One region of the Planococcus sp. MB-3u-03 genome, then DNA from elsewhere that is predicted to be linked to it. Evidence: riboswitches for the same ligand, from Rfam matches in the RefSeq annotation. Region 1 holds a riboswitch; each other region holds the start of a gene.

Region 1 (6,201 bases):
ACAGCGGCGAGTTGCAATTGCAGCCGAACACAGTAGAAGTCCTAAATTCCGGAACCGAATTGCCGGAAGTACAGACAATTTCACCGGCAGGCGTCAATGAAGAGACTCAAGGCGAACGCATTTCGATCGAACGCGTCGAAATCACTAACTTGAAATCCGTTAACGATTACGGAACGTTTGAGTTCACGGCAGTCACGGAAAATGGCGAGCAAGTCGTCGTCCGCAATGACAATCGCAATGGCTTGACGTTCGAAGATTTCACGAAACAATACAAAGAAGGCGACTTGATTTACCTTTCAGGCATCGCTTCGAAATACAACTCGACTTACCAAGTGAAAACGCTGGGCTTCGAGAGCTTCGAGCTTGTCAACAAGCCTGCTGTGTACACAGACATCTTCCCGGGCGTCGTCTCGGAAGGTACTGAAATCACGCTTGCAAGCGGCTTGGATAATGCAACAATCCATTACACCTTAGACGGATCAGAGCCGACAACGGACAGCGCAGTTTATTCTGAGCCGATCGTCCTGACGCAAGATACGGTGATCAAAGCGATCGCAGTGACAGGCGAAACATCAGAAGTTTTTTCATTTGATTACACGGTCCTGAAAACAGAGGACTTGAAAATCCGCGACATTCAAGGACAAGGGCATTACTCGATCTACGAAGATGCAACAGTGAATGAAGTGACGGGTGTCATCACGCATTTCTATAACGGCGCAAACTTTGTGATCCAAGATACAGAAGGTGACGGCGACTGGAAAACTTCAGAAGCGATCATCGTCAACAAATCATCTGCATCCAGCAGCCTGGCTGTCGGGGATGTCGTAACGGTCGCGGGAACGGTCGAAGAATGGTTCTATAAGGGCTATTCCGATATGCGCGAAAACGATTTGCCACTCACACGCATCCGTTCGACGGACGTTGTGAAAACAGCAACAGCAGAACTACCTGAACCGATCGTTATCGGCGAAGATGTCTTCCCACCGACTCAAAATATCGACAATGACGGCTTGACGGAATTCCAGCCGGAAGAAGACGGCATTGATTTCTGGGAGTCACTGGAATTGATACGTGTCAGCGTAGCTGAGGCACAAATCGTTGGCCCACAAAATTACGGCGAAGTATTCGTCGTATCGAAAAATGCGACAAATAATGAGTTCCACAAGCAAGACGGAATCCTTCTTGAAGAAGACGATTTCAATCCGGAACGTATCACCGTCACAACAGGTGAAGGCGTCGTCGCAAAAGCGGGCGATACATTTGCTGAAGCTCCAGTTGGCGTTCTCGGCTACGGATTCGGCAACTACCAGATCTGGACGGACGAAACCGAAGTGCCGGAAATTGTAGATGGCGGAACTGAGCCGGAACAGACATGGATCGAAAACGCAGATGATAAATTGACGGTTTCCACGTATAACGTCGAGAACTTCTCTGCAGACCCGAGCCACACATCAGATGCTAAAGCACAGCGCATCGCAGAATCATTCGTCAACGACTTGAACTCACCGGACATCATCGCGATGGTCGAAGTACAGGACAGCGACGGGCCGATTGCTTCAAAAGACTCTGATGCGACCGCTTCTTATGAGCGCCTCATCGAAGGCATCCAAGCTGCAGGCGGTCCTGAATACGCTTGGACAGACATCGCACCGGAATACAACCAGGATGGCGGACAGCCAGGCGGCAACATCCGCGTAGGCTTCTTGTACAATCCGGACCGCGTTGATTTGTCTGAAGGCGAAAAAGGAACAGCGACAGAGGACAACTCGTGGACAGATTCAGGCGACCTTGAATTGAACCCGGGACGCGTACAACCGATTCCAATGCCAAACACACGTAAGCCACTCGCGGCACAATTTGAATTCCAAGGCGAAGAAATTGTCGTTATCGCAACGCATTTGAACTCCAAAGGCGGAGACCAAGGCTTGTTTGGGCAAAACCAGCCGCCGGAATTCACTTCTGAAGTGGAACGCATTGAATTGGCGCATGCCATTAATGGCTTTATCGAAGAAGGACTCGAGAAGAATCCGGAACTCAATGTCGTCGTCACTGGCGATATGAACGATTTCGAATTCACGCCGGCACTTGATGCACTAGAAGGCGACATCTTGACGAACAAAGTCAACGATGTTCCTGAAGAAGACCGTTTCTCTTATTACTACCAAGGCAACTCGCAAGTGCTCGATCACTTGTTGGTGACGAACAATTTGGCGGACAACACAGAACTTGATATGGTCCATATTAACTCGATGTTTATGGAAGAACATGGACGCGCATCGGATCATGATCCACTACTTGCACAAATCACGTTCGACAAACCGCAAGTGCCTGGTGAACAGGAAGCGGATCCGGACCTTTCAGGTGAAGAAGCAGTCATCACAGCCGGTGAATTCGATGAAGACGGTACACTCGACATCACATTCACAGAAGGCACAATCGATGAACTTCTTGAAAGCGGCAAGGATTTGACCGTTCAACTGGAACAAGCGAACTTCACATTCACGGCAGCCAACCTCCAGCAATTAGCGGAAGCGGCTGGCGAAGAAATGACGCTTGCCCTTGCAGTCGATGACGCCGAACAAGTAGACAAACGCCCTGCACTCAGCGACCAGCTTGATATCGCTGTACTCGGAGCGGACGGCGAAGAACTCGGCCTGACACTCAGCGAACCGATGGAATTGAACTTCCTGACGAATCCGGATGTCAAAGTCCAATTCGGCGCACGCCAAGATGATAGAGGCAAATGGAAGATCATCCAGGGCGACCTGAATGGCGAAACTTTCACGCTTGAAGTGAACGAGTTCGGCAACTACACCGTTATTACGAACAAAGGGCAATTGAAGAAGAGCAAGAAATAACGAATGGAGCCGCCGGTTTGTACCGGCGGCTTTTTTTGTCTTCACTCAAGTAAAAATCTTCCGGGTCGGGCTTGCCCGTAAACGTTCCTTTTTCAATTCCGGCTTGCTATAATGAACTCACATTACCGGAAGCGGGTTGAGACTATGGAAAAACGGATGATGCAATGGCTGATGGTTTTCCTGTCGGCGATGATTCTCGCGGCTTGCGGAGGGACGGAGACAGAGGCGCCGCCCGAAGCTGAAACAGAGCAGACGGATTCCCCGGTCGATACGGCCGCTCAGGAAAAAGCCGTGATGATAGCGAATGCCAAGACACATGTCTACACGATCTATACCGATTTCGAGCAAGGGTCCGGCTTTTTATTCAATAACCAGGGCGACATTTTGACGAACGCCCATGTCGTGCGAGATGCCACGTTTATTTCACTCGTCAATAGCGACGGCCAGGAATTTGCCGGCAAAGTGATCGGCATGTCGCTCGATGAGGATTTGGCGCTTGTCCGTGTTGAAGACCTCGCAGGAAAAGAGCCACTTGAGCAGGAAATGCAACCGGTCGATATCGGCACACCGGTTATCGCCATCGGCAGCCCCGAGAACGCAGCGAATACTGCGACTGAAGGGGAAATCACCGACACCGGCGTCGATTTCTCGGAAGTCTTTGTCTATACGGATCTTTATGAAATGAATGCTTTGATCAAGCAGGGCTCAAGCGGCGGGCCGTTACTCGATGCAAGCACCGGCCGCGTGCTCGGCATCAATTCGGTCATGCTTGAAGACAATCCCGAAATCGGCTATGCAATCCCGCTTTATTTGAAAAAGGAAATGTTGGATAGCTGGGCGAACAACCCAGATCCGCTTCCTGAATCGCAATTGGTGGAACCGTCCGTAAAGGATGCGTATTTTGAAGAAGCGCTATTATCGAGTTTCATCGAAGCCTATTATGACTTGCTGCCGTATTCGATGAATGACGAGGAGCTGAATTATTATTCTTCCTATTTAGTACAGGGAAGCCAGGCGGTTGAAGCGGTAGACAGCGTCGTCCAAGAGTATTCAGCGGATGGCCGCGTGTTCGATTCCGTCGTGCCGGAAGTCAGTTCCGTCGAAATTGAAGGCGACCGTGCATACGTCGAAGCCGGCGCAGTATTCAATTACCACGAAGCAAACGGCGAGACCGGAACAATCGACCACCGGCGCCTCTATACCGTTGTGATCGATGAGTACGGGGATTATCAGATTGAATATGTAGAAGAATAATAGGAGCCTCCGTTTTTGGAGGTTCTTTTTTTTTAGTGGATTTAGAGTGGGGAGCTTGCGCTGCAACCGGACGCTTTCCGGAGGGCTCGCATTGAGCCGCTTCCCTCGCTTACGCTCAGTCCAGGGTCTCAATTGTCTCGCTATACCTCCCGGAGTCGCCGGTTTCCGCTGCAGCCCTAGTTTTAGAATGAAAACGAAATGCATCGTTCATTGAAGACCGTGTGTGTGAAATGAAAGCTTGCTTGCAAGAGGCAGAACAGTACCATGGTGTCAGTAAATCGATTCCAACTCATTTTCACTTTCGATTATCAATCAATCAAACAAACCAAAGCGGACGAAATCGACAAAACCACTCAACTAGTCACTTATCTATCCAATGGAATCTAAAAGCAGCATCGCGCTTAAGGGTGAAGCGAAGCCGGAAAATGATAAACTTCGCATACTCCACTAGATTGGGAAATGAACGTATAACTTTGCTCCCACATCTGCAAAAGCAGATGCGTCGCAAATGAATCGGCTCAACTGCCTTTCGCCAATTCATTGGCTCATTGTGAAAGCTCAAACCCAAGCGAGGCTGCGGATAACTAGTAGATGAAAAGTGCAAGCTAATTCCAATTAAACAACAAAACTCCTGCTATCTTAATTTCAAAAAGTTTTGAATTCGCTAGCCAGCTATGGTATTCTATTGCCGACAATAAAAAAATATCGCTATTCCACTAGGGGAGCCAAGTTGGCTGAGACGGACAAGAGTCCGGACCCTTTGAACCTGATCTGGATCATACCAGCGTAGGGAAGTGGGCGAATTGTGAGCTTTTCTCCAATTTCTTCAGCTGACCTTTATCGCCGCTTCCTTACCTGGGAAGCGGTGTTTTATTTTGCCCAAAAAAGGAGAGAGCGACATGACATTTTGTAAAGAAGTCCGGTTGGAATGCACAGATTTATGGGACGCCAGTTTTGAACACCCGTTTGTGAAAGGCATCGCGAAAGGCGATTTGCCGCTCGATGTTTTTAAATTCTACGTCATGCAAGATGCCTATTACCTAACCCATTTCGCGAAAGTACAGGCGATCGGTGCCACAAAAGCCAAAGATTTGAAAACGACGCAATCCTTTGCGCATCACGCAGAACAGACCTGCGCCGCGGAACTCGCGCTTCATGAATCGTTTATGGAATTGCTCGGGGTAACAGAGGAAGATTGGAAACTATTCGAACCGTCGCCACACGCCTATGCTTACGTTTCGCATATGTACCGTTCGGCAGAAGGCGATCTTGCAGATGTGCTTGCAGCCTTGCTTCCGTGCTATTGGCTTTATTACGAAATCGGCGAACGGTTGAAAACCGCGACGCCGGAAGAACCGATTTTTCAGAAATGGATTGGCACATACGGATCCGAGTGGTTCGGGGAACTAGTGAACGAACAGATCAATCGGATGGACCATTTAGCTGAGGGCTTGCCGGAAGAGCGGCGCAAGGAATTGAAAACGCGCTTTATGAGAAGCAGCTATTATGAATGGCAGTTCTGGCAGCAGGCGTGGACGATGGAAACGTGGGAGCTGCCCGCGAAAAAGGAGAGTGTCCGCCATGCTTAGGGAATTGCGCGCACGAAAACCCTTGATTCACTGCATCACTAATCACGTCGTCTCGAATTTTCAGGCAAACGGCTTGCTCGCGCTCGGCGTCTCGCCGGTCATGGGAGATGAACAACAGGAAGTCGCCGAGCTCACAGGACACGCCGATGCCTTATCGCTCAATATCGGCACGATCACGGAGCGCTCACTCAACAGCATGCTCATCGCGGGACGCGCCGCCATGGAAAAAGGCATCCCGATTGTGTTGGATCCGGTCGGTGCCGGCGCGACAGCTTATCGATTGAAAGCCGTGAAACGATTGCTGACAGAACTCGATATCACTTTAGTGCGCTGCAACGCAGGCGAACTCGCGGCCATTGCAGGAGTAGATTGGCAAGCGCGCGGCGTCGATGCCGGAGAAGGCCAAGGCGATTTGGAGACCATCGCTAAACAAGTGGCTGATGAATATCGAACACTTGTCGCCGTGACCGGAATGAGCGATCTGGTGACGGACGGAGAAC
Region 2 (6,201 bases), 220 kb from region 1:
AATCGGCGATATCTTTGCGTGGCGGCGCAATTGCCGGAGCAGCGCATCTGTCTGCCCGATCAATACATACCGGAAAGCTTCGCTTCTTTGTTCAGCGGGAATTTCAATGAAATCAGCTGACTCGACGTGAAAAGAAATGAGCGGCAAGCCGTAATTCTGTATCCGGCCATAGCCAAGTTTTTCAGGCGGGGTCTTGAAATATCCGCCCTGCTGGTGGATTAAGCTGAATTGGGCCGTCACGAATAATGCGATTTGGCGAAAAAAATAAGAAACAGCCACTCCATTGTTTTCCGTTCCGCTCCAGTCCTTTAACTCTTCAATCAATATCTCCGGATTGGAAGAAGAAAAGGGATGGGCAGGAAGCCGGTCGACGATGACCGATTGCATTTGGAGTGCTTGTTTAACGGCCATAGGCAAGTGCATCTCAATTCCCCCTTTTTCTCCATGCTACCGGAATAGGGCGGGGCTGCCAAGCATCAAAAAAGCCGCTTCCCTCAATCGGGAAGCGGCTTTTGCTGTTTAGACGGATTGCAGGGCTACAGCAGGGCCGAAGAATTCATAGTGGATCTGTTCATCGGACATGCCGAGTGCACGCAATTCGCTGATCATTTTCTCCATGAATGGAACCGGTCCGCAAACGTATACTTCGCCGCTTGCATCGACCATATCTTCCAGGATTTCACGAGTGATATAGCCTTGCGGTTCATCGGAATACAAAGTTTTGTATTTTGCATTGTCCATTGTGGCGACGTATTTTTGGACGTCTTTGTCGAATGCATGCAAAGTTTCATTACGTGCTGCATGAAGGAATGAAACCGGGCGTTCCGGTGTTTGCGTTGCAACGGTTTCGAACATGCTCATCATCGGCGTGATACCTACGCCGCCGCTGACGAATGCCACTGGCGTTTCGCGTTTTGTATCGAGCACGAATTCGCCGGCAGGCGCACTCACTTCGATGGTGTCGCCTTCGTTCATGTTTTCGTGCAAGTAGACGGAAACCATTCCGTTCGGGTCGTTATCGGCTTCGCGTTTGACGGAAATGCGGAACTCATCCGGACGTGATGCTTGTGACAAGCTGTATTGGCGGTTGAAAAGGAATTCTTCTCCAGGGATCGCAAGGCGAACCGTGATGTATTGGCCAGCTTCATAGCTCGGCACATTCTTGCCATCAGCCGGTTTTAGATAGAACGAAGTGATGTTTTCGCTTTCTTTCACTTTGCGTGCAATGGTGAAGTCTTTGAAGAAGCTCCAGCCGTTTTCCTGGGTTTCGGATTTTTCGTACATGCCGTTTTCGATGCTGATGAAGACATCGGCAATGACGCCGTATGCTTCTGCCCAGGCATTGATGATCTCATCTGTCGCCGCATCGCCAAGTACTTCTTTGATCGCTTTCAGCAAGTATTCCCCGACGATTGGGTAATGTTCAGCTTTAACGCCAAGGCTGACGTGTTTATTGGCGATCTGGACAACTGCTGGAAGGATCGCTTCGAGATTATCGATATGCACCGCAGCTGCATACACAGTATTGGCAAGCGCCGTTTGCTGGCGGCCTTGTTTTTGGTTGGCTTGGTTAAAAATATTTAAAAGTTCCGGATGCGCTTCGAACATATTGCTGTAAAAAACGGTGGTGATGGTTTTTCCGTGTTCAGCTAATACAGGGGCAGTGGATTTGACAATGGTTCTTGTTTGTTCGGATAACATAGTCAATCTCTCCTTTTGTTTTCTATAATCCCACTATAAACCGAAAGGAGTTTAAAAGATATATTTAAAATACATCTTTAAAATTTAGACACATTTCATTTCACAGAAAAGTCACACATGGAATAATGGGCTGAAAAAGCCCCGATTCTGCAGATGCGTTTCCTTTCCAGAAATTATGGCGGCGCGTATAATAAACGTGCAGGGAAGGTGAAACCAATGAGATTAACGATGTATACGGATTATTCATTGCGCGTACTCATCTATTTGGGAACAAAAGAAGATGGCAAACTGACAACCATACAGGAAATTTCCGATGCTTATCATATATCGAAAAACCATTTGATGAAAGTGACATTCGAACTCGGCAAAGCGGGATTTATCGAGACGGTCAGGGGCAGGGGAGGCGGCATTCGTTTGGCGGACCGTCCCGAGAACATCAATGTCGGCAAGGTCGTCCGTAAAATGGAAGAAGATTTCCACTTGGTGGAATGTTTCAATCCAGAGACCAATATGTGCCCGATTTCCCCGATCTGCGGGCTACGTGGTGTTCTCGGCAAGGCACTGCATGCGTATCTGTCAGTATTGGATGAATACAATTTGCAAGATCTTCTATTTAATAAAGAAGGATTACGTGATTTATTGCGCACGTAAAAAGCCTCCGATAGCGGAGGCTTTTTTTATAATTCGATTGTTTGTGGATCTTTGCCTTTGCGGTTCATTAAACGGACACGCGTTGGCGTAATTGCCAGGATGATCAAGTTGGGGTCTTCTGGGCCATCGAACCAGCCGGTCAAGTGTTCGTTCCACACTTTGTCGATCAGCTCACGGTCATCCCGCAGCGACATCTGGCCTTCGATTTCTAGGAAGCTATCGCCGACGCCTTCCCCTTCGTAGCCAAGCAGGATATGGGCGTTAGGATTCTTCTCGAGCTCGTCCACTTTCTGTGTCTGCTTGCTTGTAGCCGTGTACAATGTAAATTCGTCATTGAAGAATGTCATATAACGGGAATGCGGCTTGTTGTCTTTGATCGTTGCCAAAGTCCCGATCATGCTGTCTTCCAAAATTTTCAATGCTTGTTGTTTTAATTCTTGTTGTGCCATTCAAATCTCTCCTTTACAGTAGTATCGTTTGCCAGGAAAACTGCGGGCGATAAGCCCGCAGAAGAAATCATTCTGGATGTTTTTCCTCGCTTGCTGAATCATCTTTCGTATCACGGGGATTTTTTTCGTCTTTCATGTCCTGCTTCAAGTCTTCCAATGGGATGGAATCCACATTCATTTCTTCTTCGTGCATTTCTGTCATGGTTTCTTTATCTGTCTTAACTTGCTCAGGATTGTCCATTGGAGCTCCGTCGCTTGTTTTTCGTTCCTTTTCGTTGAAACGGTCTTTTTCTGCCATCGTTAGCACCTCTCCTTTAGCGTTCTTGTCTATCTATTCCTTAATTGGAGTGCTTTAAAACATTAGAACTTGCTGGGGATACCCGGCTGGCGTATGATTATTTAATAGTGCTAAATAAGGAGGATGGCTATACAATGACGCAACAAACGAAGGTAAACGTGGGCGGCCTGGATTTTGAATGGGATCTCCCACAAGGGCGCTTCCTCTTTGAAGGGCAGAATTCCGTACTGTTCTGGACTTCCACTGCGATGAAAATGTTCTTTGATTCCATCGAGGAAATCTCTGGGGAAGACGCAGCAACTGTCGTTTTGGAGTCGACAGGATTTCGCCAAGGCCAGGTAGTGGGGGATTATTTCCACAAAATGGGCGGGATTTCCGTTTTTAAAGCTTCGGAACTTATAACCAATACATATGCATCAGCTGGCTGGGGATTGGCATCCATCCGCAATTTGGATATAGAAGCCGCCACTTTGGAAGTGACGCTGAAAAACAGCTGGGAATATCAGATCAATGTGGCACAAGGAAAAAAGACCGGCGGCAGTTTCTTGCCGGCCCATTACGCGGGAATCTTCAGCTCGCTCCTCGGCCGCAGCATTTGGTATGAAGTGGTCCACTCGCAGATTGAAGGGCATGATGAATGCCTGATCCGCTATTTCCCGTCAGAAGAGACGATTGAAAAGAACATCCATACACTGGCACGCCGCAAAGAATCGGAGAAAATCCGCGAACTCGAACAGCTGGTGGATGAAAAGACAGCGGATCTCCATGACATGATCCGGGAAATCACTTCACCGCTTATTCCAGTGCTCGAAGATATTGTGGTCGTTCCGCTTCTCGGACGCTATGATGAAGCGCGTGCTGAAGAGTTATTGACCAAAACGCTTGAGAATTTGCCGAAATACAAAGCGCGTTACTTGCTCCTCGATTTGACCGGGCTGAATGAAAGTTTCAACCAGCATGCGGCGATGCTGATCGAAAAATTAGGGTCGGCCGCGAATTTGATCGGGACGAAAACGGTGCTGGCCGGTATTTCACCGCACACCAGCATGACCATCACAGAAGCGGGCGTAGACCTCTCTGGCTATGAATGCTTCCGTACGCTTCAACACAGCATCCACTTCGCGTTGGCGCAGAACGGCAAGACGATTATCTAATAATAAAGATTTCCCTATCAGCAAAACGTATAGGGAAATCTTTTTTGGATATTTTTGAATAAATTGGATAAAAATATAAAGAAAATACTATTTAGTATATTGAGATTTCTTGAAAGAAATGATAAGCTCGAGAAGAACTATACATAGCTGACCACTGGGGGAGCCGGAATTGACTGGCTGAGACGAGCGAATGCTTGGACCCCTTGAACCTGATCTGGACCATGCCAGCGTAGGGAAGTGGTACGTATGCTTCCTTTTGCCTGCATACACCGCTTCCCCATGGAAAGCGGTGTTTTTTTATGGGCTTTGGAGTCATGCATAAGCTGAGAGGAGTTGAGATATTTTGGACGAAACATGGGGCTATATGGAGTCGGGGCTTTGCACGCCGGCCCACAATATGGCAATGGACGAAGCATTGATGAACTGGCAGCGCAAGACGGGCATGAAACCTGTGCTCAGGTTTTACGGATGGGCGCCAGCCGGGATTTCAGTGGGATTTTTCCAGAAACTGAATGGCAGCATCGATCTCGAAAAAGCTGCGCAATTGGGCATACCCTTGGTCAGGAGGCAGACCGGCGGAAAAGCCGTACTCCACGATCAGGAATTGACTTACAGCGTAGTGATTCCGGAACATCATCCATCCATGCCGAAATCAGTAAAAGAAGCGTATTTGGTCATTTCCCGAGGCTTACTTGAAGGTTACCGCAATTTAGGGATTCAAGCACAACTCGCTGCGGAGAGGAAGCGTTCGAAAGAATCTTCAGCGGTATGCTTTGAAGAACCGTCTTGGCATGAATTGACTGTTGAGGGCAGGAAAGCGGCAGGAAGCGCGCAGACAAGAAAACAAGGCATCATTTTGCAGCACGGATCTATTCCGCTGCAGCTGGATGAAAACCGTTTGTTCGAATTGTTTGTCTACCCGAGTGAAGCGGTGAAGGAAAGGGCGCGCCAAGCTTTCCGCACACGCGCCGTCGCGATCAACGAACTCCTGCAAGAACCGGCAAGCTTAGAAGAAGTACAACAGGCATTCAAGGATGGATTTGAAACGGGGCTTGGCATCCTTTTGGAAAAATTCGAACCACCAGCTGAACTGCTAGAAGAAGTGCGCGTGCTCGAAGCCAAATACGCAAGCGAAGAATGGAACCACCGACGAGAAGAGAAAGGGGAACTTATGCGATGACAAAAACAAAGCAGCGTGAACGTAAACCCGAATGGCTGAAAGTGAAATTGAACACGAACGAAACTTATAATGATCTGAAGAAATTGATGCGCGAGAAAAAATTGAACACGGTATGCGAGGAAGCAAAATGCCCGAATATCCATGAATGCTGGAGTGAACGCCGCACCGCGACCTTCATGATTCTGGGAGATACATGCACAAGAGCGTGCCGGTTCTGCGCGGTCAAAACCGGCTTGCCGAACGAACTGGATTGGGGCGAGCCGGAGCGCGTAGCGGAATCGACGGAAATCATGAACTTGAAGCATGTCGTCGTTACAGCGGTGGCCCGCGATGATTTGAAAGACGGCGGGGCTGCAGTTTTTGCGGAAACCGTCCGTGCCATTCACCGGAAAATGCCGGAAACGACCGTCGAGATTTTGCCGTCCGATATGAAAGGCGATTACGAGAGCCTGCATATGTTGATGAGCAGCGAACCGGATATTTTCAACCATAATATCGAAACGGTGCGCCGCCTGACGAAGCGCGTCCGTGCGAGAGCGACCTACGATCGTTCACTGGAATTGCTATTGCGGGTCAAGGAAATCGCACCGCATGTGCCGACCAAATCAAGCATCATGGTTGGGCTCGGGGAAACGAAAGAAGAGATTATCGAAGCGATGGATGATCTGTTGGCGCACAAAGTCGACATCATGACGATCGGCCAATATTTGCAACCGACATTGAAGCATTTGGACGTCGTCCGTTACTACCATCCGGACGAGTTCCAGG
Region 3 (6,201 bases), 760 kb from region 1:
GACGAAGAAGCGGAAGTGATGGAAGATGCGGCGAACTACCGCAAAGCGATCAAAATCCAGGCGAAGATCTCGACGCTCGTGACGGCATTCGGCCGCATCCGCGCCGGCAAAGAACCGATCCAGCCGAAAACGGATTACAGCTTCGCGGCGAACTTCCTGTACATGCTATCTGGCGAAGAGCCAAAAGACATCGAAGTCGAAGCGTTCAATAAAGCGCTTGTACTTCACGCCGACCACGAACTGAATGCTTCGACGTTCACGGCGCGTGTCGCAGTCGCGACCTTGTCTGACGTCTATTCCGGCGTGACGGCAGCGATCGGCGCCTTGAAAGGCCCGCTACACGGCGGCGCCAACGAGCAAGTCATGAAGATGCTTACAGAAATCGGGTCCGTCGAGAACGTCGAACCGGTCATCAAAGAAAAACTGGCGAACAAAGAGAAAATCATGGGCTTCGGCCACCGCGTCTACCAAAAAGGCGACCCGCGCGCGAAGCATTTGCGTGAAATGTCGCAAAAGCTCACAGAGCTTCGCGGCGAATCGAAATGGTATGACATGTCCGTGAAAATCGAAGAATTGGTGACCAGCGAAAAACCGCTTCCGCCAAACGTCGATTTCTATTCGGCTTCGGTCTATCACTCGTTGAACATCGAGCATGACTTGTTCACGCCGATCTTCGCGGTATCCCGTGCGTCGGGCTGGCTCGCGCACATCCTAGAGCAATACTCGAACAACCGCTTGATCCGCCCGCGTGCGGAATACATCGGGCCTGGCATGCAGACCTATGTGCCGGTTGAAGAACGTTAAATCAATTAGCACAAGCTTGAGCCTCACCTTCGACTAGGGTGTATGGCTCAAGCTTTTCTATTTGAACAGCTAGCCCCCTTTGGTTGTTTCATGGATTTCATTGCGGCTATAATAACAGGAAAGACATACCAAAAAATCGATGATAGGAGGCGCTCGCATGAATCATACAGAGAGCGGCTGGAAACTGCGTAATAGTTATGCAGGCCTGCCAAAAACCTTGTATGCCCCGATGAAAGCCAACCCGGTCCCATCACCTGAACTTGTTATCGCAAACCGAGCATTGGCAAAATCACTTGGCCTGGACCCTGAACAGCTAGACAGCGCTGAATCCCTGCAAATGTTTGCAGGCAATCAATTTCCTGAAGGCGCTTTCCCACGCGCCCAAGCCTATGCCGGCCATCAATTCGGCCAATTTACGATGCTCGGCGACGGCCGTGCCATCCTAATCGGCGAACAGCATACACCGGATGGCGAGATTTTCGATATCCAATTGAAAGGCGCCGGCATCACGCCCTTTTCCAGAAGCGGAGACGGCCGCGCTGCACTCGGGCCCATGTTGCGGGAATACATTATCAGCGAAAGCATGCATGCGCTCGGGATTCCATCGAGCAGAAGCCTGGCAGTCGTGTTGACAGGAGAAAAGATCCAGCGCTACTCCGCAGAGCCTGGAGCAATCCTCACGCGGGTGGCCTCGAGCCATATCCGCGTCGGCACTTTCCAATTCGCAGCGAAATACCGTTCGACTGAGGACTTGAAAGCTTTGGCGGATTACACGATCAAACGGCATTTCCCAGACATCCCCGGGCCAGACCGCTATATCGAATTATTCCGCCGGACAGCGCAGCGGCAAGCTCCACTCATCGCGAAATGGCAGCTCGCCGGTTTTGTCCATGGCGTCATGAACACGGACAATATGGCGATCAGCGGCGAAACGATCGACTATGGCCCGTGCGCTTTTCTGGACCGCTATGATGAATCCGCGGTCTTCAGCTCGATTGATGCTGGCGGCCGTTATGCTTATCGCAACCAGCCGCTCATCGGCGGATGGAATTTAGCGCGTTTTGCAGAGTCTCTGTTTCCTCTTTTAGATGAGATTCCGGAAAAACAGGCCTTGTCGTCTCTCCAAGGAGCGCTCGAGGAATATGTAAATTCGCAAAAGCAATTATATTTGGCAGGCATGCGCGAAAAACTCGGCTTGTTTACAGAAACGCCAGAAGATGAACAATTGATCGATGCGTTGCTGGAATTGATGCAGGAAAAGCAAGCGGATTATACCAATACATTCCGTTCCTTGACCTTCGAAGCAGTTGAAGAGCCCCAACTGGCAAACGACCCGGCTTTTAAAGCCTGGCACAACCGCTATAAAGCCCGCCAGCAACAAGAAGGCCGCCCAGCACAAGAAATTCTGGAATTGATGAAAAGCCGGAATCCGGCTGTTATCCCGCGCAACCACCGCGTGGAAGCGGCACTGGAAGCGGCAGCGCAAGGCGATTATGAAGTGATGGAAAAGCTTTTGGATATCCTTCGAAATCCATATGCCCATTCCGAAGAACAGCAGCCGTATACGGCGCCTCCACCGCCTTCGACGCCTCCATACCAGACCTATTGCGGAACATGAACCAAAAAAATCCCCTGCCTCTTTATCGGCAGGGGATTTTCTCTATTGTGCTTGTCGATTCGATCACTGTCCGTCTGTGACTTCAGAGACACTGACCATTTTGACTTCGTCCATCTTGAATTGGTAATACGTATCGTTGTCGCCGATAAATTCGCGGAAATCATCCGCATCCAAACCGCTGACCGCTTGTTTCGGGGTATCGGCTTCGACGGTGCTGACCGCTTCGACGCCTGCGCCGAAATGATAAACGACGCGGAATTTTTTTGTTGATGCCATAATAATTGGATTCCTCCTCAAATGCTTGTCTGCTTTAGGTTTACCCGATTTTTTAGGGAGTATTCACCTCAGCCATCATTTTCTCATTCTCGATGAAAATAGTAGAATCCCTTTACTTGGGAAAGTATTTGACTTACACTTTAGCCATCGGGAAAACCCGACACTCAAAACCGCATACCGTTTTTCTGCACTGGGGGTGCATATTTTGCTGAGATGAGAGCTTTCGCTCCGATCCCTTATGACTCGATCAGGTTAGGACCTGCGTGAGGAAGTGCGGTGACTTTCCGACATGACTACGAAATATGGAATAGTGGCTGCATCTTCACGGATGCGGCTTTTTTGTGCATATTTTTAGGAGGGATTCCATATGGAACCATATTCATGCGGCACCAGCCCGATCGTCGGATTTCGCTTTTCCTTGCATCCGATGAGCGGCAATTTCATCAACATCATCAAAGGCGCGTTAAAGGACATCGACACGTCCAATGTGTGGATGCAGACCGATGATGTCTCCACCGTCATCCGGGGCAAACAACAGCATGTCTTCAATGTCGCGAAGGCGCTCACGCTGCATGCAGCGAAGACGAAGGAACATATCGCCCTGTCCGGCACCTTTTCAGCTGGATGTCCAGGAGATACCGCGGGCGATGCGTATTTGGACGCCCCGGATGAACCGGCAAACCAAGACGACAGCAAGCAATACGTTTCATCCCAATTCGCACTTTACCCGATGAACAATCCCGATTATATGAAAGTTATCTACCGCGAAGTGGAACGTGCAAAAGAGTTCGGGGTATGGAACGATTCCATGCATTATGCTAGCGGCATCCACGGGGATATCCATAAGGTCTTTTCTTTTTACGAAACGAGCTTTTCCAGCGCGCGCTCCGCTAAACACCCCCATCTCGTGATGACCCTATCCATGAGCATCAACAGTCCTTCACACAAAACAGGCGGTGAGGATCATGCTTAAGGAATGGAAGCTGAAAGAAATTGTCCTTATGTCATTATTTGGCGTCGTGTTCGGCATTGTCTATTTGCTGTTTTTACATATCGGCAACTTATGGGCAGGCGTCATCGGGCCGCTTGCCTATGAATGGATGTTCGGCATCTGGTTTATTGTGTCCATCATTTCGATGTACATCATCAGAAAGCCCGGTGCCGCTTTTTTGCCAGAAACCTTGGCCGCTGCTATCGAAGTGATGCTTGGCAACGCGATCGGCCCGAGGCTTATCCTATCAGGCATCATTCAGGGGCTTGGGGCAGAAGCGGCGTTCGCACTTACACGCTATCGGCATTTCCATGTCGGTATCTTGATGCTTGCTGGTGCAGGGGCAGGAGTTTTCAGTTTTGTTTACGGCTATTTCCTATCGGGCTATGCTGCCTTGGATCCTTCTTTCGTTGCCTTGATGTTCACGCTGCGCGTCGCGAGCGGGGCGATCATTGCCGGTATTGGCGGCAAGTACATCGCTGATGCGCTACTTGCGACCGGGTCACTCCGGGGCTATGCCATCGCGAAAGCGGAAAAAGGCGATGCCCGTGCTTAAGCCGATTTTTCAATTGGACGACTTCAGCTTTCGCTTCCCCGATTCGGCACAGCCAACTTTGCATACTATTACGCTGGTGATTCATCCACAGGAGCGCTTGGTCATTACAGGGCCAAGTGGATGCGGAAAGTCCACGCTTCTCTATGTGCTGAACCGGCTGTACCCGCATAATTGCGATGGCCAAGTTTCTGGCACCGTCAGGATCTTCGGGCGTACATCACAAGAATACGAACCTGGTGAAGCCAACCGGAAAGTCGCAACCGTTTTTCAAGATCCCGACAGCCAATTTTGCATGCCGACGGTCGAAGAAGAACTCGCGTTTACTTTGGAGAATCTTCAAGTGCCCAGAGAAGATATGTCTGAACGCATCGACCGGATTTTGCACTTGACAGGCCTAGACGAAATTCGCCATGGCATCATCCAAACTTACTCAGGAGGGATGAAGCAACGCATCGCCACAGCTTGCGCGTTGATCATGGAGCCTGACTGTTTGTTGCTCGATGAACCGCTCGCCCACCTCGATCCGGTGACGGCGAAAGAGTTTGTCGCTTGGTTGGATCAATTGCAACAGGAAAACGGTCTTGCAATCGTCGCCGTCGAGCATAAATTAGAGCTATGGGGAGAATTTTTCGAACGGGAGATCAGCCTTTCGGAAAACGGCACCATCCAAAAAGACCAAGCCTACACCAAAAGACACGCGCCTTTACTATCGAAACGCGAGGCAGCAAAACATACAAAACTCTTGTTTGAGGCCAGGGATATATCCATTACACGAGCATCAAAAGCTTTGTTGCACGGCGCAAGCCTTCAACTTTATGTAGGTGAAGTGATGGTCATTGCAGGGCCGAACGGAAGCGGGAAATCGACTTTGCTGAAAGCCTTATGCGGGATAATGAAACCCGATAGCGGCACGATTTCGGGAGCGTTTGCCGGATTTGTCCCACAATCGCCCGAGCAGCTGTTTCTGTCGAAGACTGTAGAAGAAGAATTGTCGTATTCCGGAAATTCCTCTCCTCATGATGTGAAAGGTCTGCTCGAGGCACTTGCCTTGGATCCTATTGCTCAAGCCCATCCTTTTTCCGTGAGCCATGGTCAAAAACGCCGTGTGGCCATTGGCGCGATGCTAGCCGACCGTCGCCAAGTCCTGTTGCTAGATGAACCGACGGCAGGGCAAGACCTCAAGGCATTGATGGAGCTCCATCACCAAATCACTAGCCGGGCGCAAGACGGCTGCGCGTTGATTGTGGTGACGCACGATATGAATTTTGCCTTGAGCATTGCGGATACGATTTGCCTGATGAAAGACGGCAGATTATCCGCTCCTCTTGAACCACAAGAGCTTTTTTCAAGCCCTGCCCTGCTGGCAGAGCACCGGTTATATTGGCCGGAAAAGGAGGAATCCTATGCGACGTCTTTTACATGAAATGAACCCCAGCTTAAAATTTCTTGCTGTCACTGCATGTATGCTGGCGCTCGCGTTTTTTTTCAACCCTTGGACGCCACTGATGTTTTTTCTAGGCATCGTACTGGTGCAATTGCTGTTTAGCCAAACCAATTGGAAACTTTGGTCACTCGTTATGCTGCCTTTTGTGTTCGGCGCATTCGGTTATTTCTGGACGACCTTGGTGTTCGGCGAGTCTGGTGATGGGCCTGTATTATGGACAATCGGCATGATCGAAATAACCGCTCAAAAATGGGAGCATGCGTGGTCATTGTCATTACGCGTCCTGGCGTTTTCAAGCATTTCGTTATTATTTGCCTTCACGACCAATCCGGTCCGTTTTATCCAAAGCTTGATGCAGCAAGGAAAACTGTCTCCGAAATTGGCTTTCAGTGTGCTGATCAGCTATCAATTCCTTCCTGTTCTAAAAACGGAATTCGAGCAGTTGCAGCAAGCTCACCGGCTCAGGGGTCCGGGTGCGAAACCAACGCCATTCAAACGAATCACAGCCTTGC

What was found. Region 1 has a riboswitch for thiamine pyrophosphate ahead of tenA (thiaminase II). Riboswitches for the same ligand answer to the same signal wherever they lie in the genome.
Region 2: another riboswitch for thiamine pyrophosphate. It lies ahead of CW734_RS14910 (lipoate--protein ligase family protein); the one in region 1 lies ahead of tenA (thiaminase II).
Region 3: another riboswitch for thiamine pyrophosphate. It lies ahead of CW734_RS10150 (YkoF family thiamine/hydroxymethylpyrimidine-binding protein); the one in region 1 lies ahead of tenA (thiaminase II).

Annotation. Positions count from the first base shown of each region.
Region 1 covers NZ_CP025135.1:2,519,778-2,525,978, reverse strand. The annotation lists gene CW734_RS13985 (DUF6359 domain-containing protein) at 1-2,858, shown strand, start outside; gene CW734_RS13980 (S1C family serine protease) at 3,003-4,112, shown strand; TPP riboswitch at 4,821-4,922, shown strand; gene tenA (thiaminase II) at 5,012-5,701, shown strand; gene thiM (hydroxyethylthiazole kinase) at 5,694-6,201, shown strand, end outside.
Region 2 covers NZ_CP025135.1:2,736,280-2,742,480, reverse strand. The annotation lists gene CW734_RS14940 (IucA/IucC family C-terminal-domain containing protein) at 1-423, opposite strand, end outside; gene hmpA (NO-inducible flavohemoprotein) at 520-1,701, opposite strand; gene CW734_RS14930 (RrF2 family transcriptional regulator) at 1,918-2,352, shown strand; gene CW734_RS14925 (pyridoxamine 5'-phosphate oxidase family protein) at 2,379-2,801, opposite strand; gene CW734_RS14920 (hypothetical protein) at 2,869-3,099, opposite strand; gene CW734_RS14915 (STAS domain-containing protein) at 3,234-4,253, shown strand; TPP riboswitch at 4,400-4,506, shown strand; gene CW734_RS14910 (lipoate--protein ligase family protein) at 4,594-5,433, shown strand; gene lipA (lipoyl synthase) at 5,430-6,201, shown strand, end outside.
Region 3 covers NZ_CP025135.1:1,763,930-1,770,130, forward strand. The annotation lists gene citZ (citrate synthase) at 1-804, shown strand, start outside; gene CW734_RS10140 (protein adenylyltransferase SelO) at 962-2,422, shown strand; gene CW734_RS10145 (hypothetical protein) at 2,486-2,698, opposite strand; TPP riboswitch at 2,881-2,985, shown strand; gene CW734_RS10150 (YkoF family thiamine/hydroxymethylpyrimidine-binding protein) at 3,066-3,671, shown strand; gene CW734_RS10155 (ECF transporter S component) at 3,664-4,245, shown strand; gene CW734_RS10160 (ABC transporter ATP-binding protein) at 4,238-5,668, shown strand; gene CW734_RS10165 (energy-coupling factor transporter transmembrane component T family protein) at 5,709-6,201, shown strand, end outside.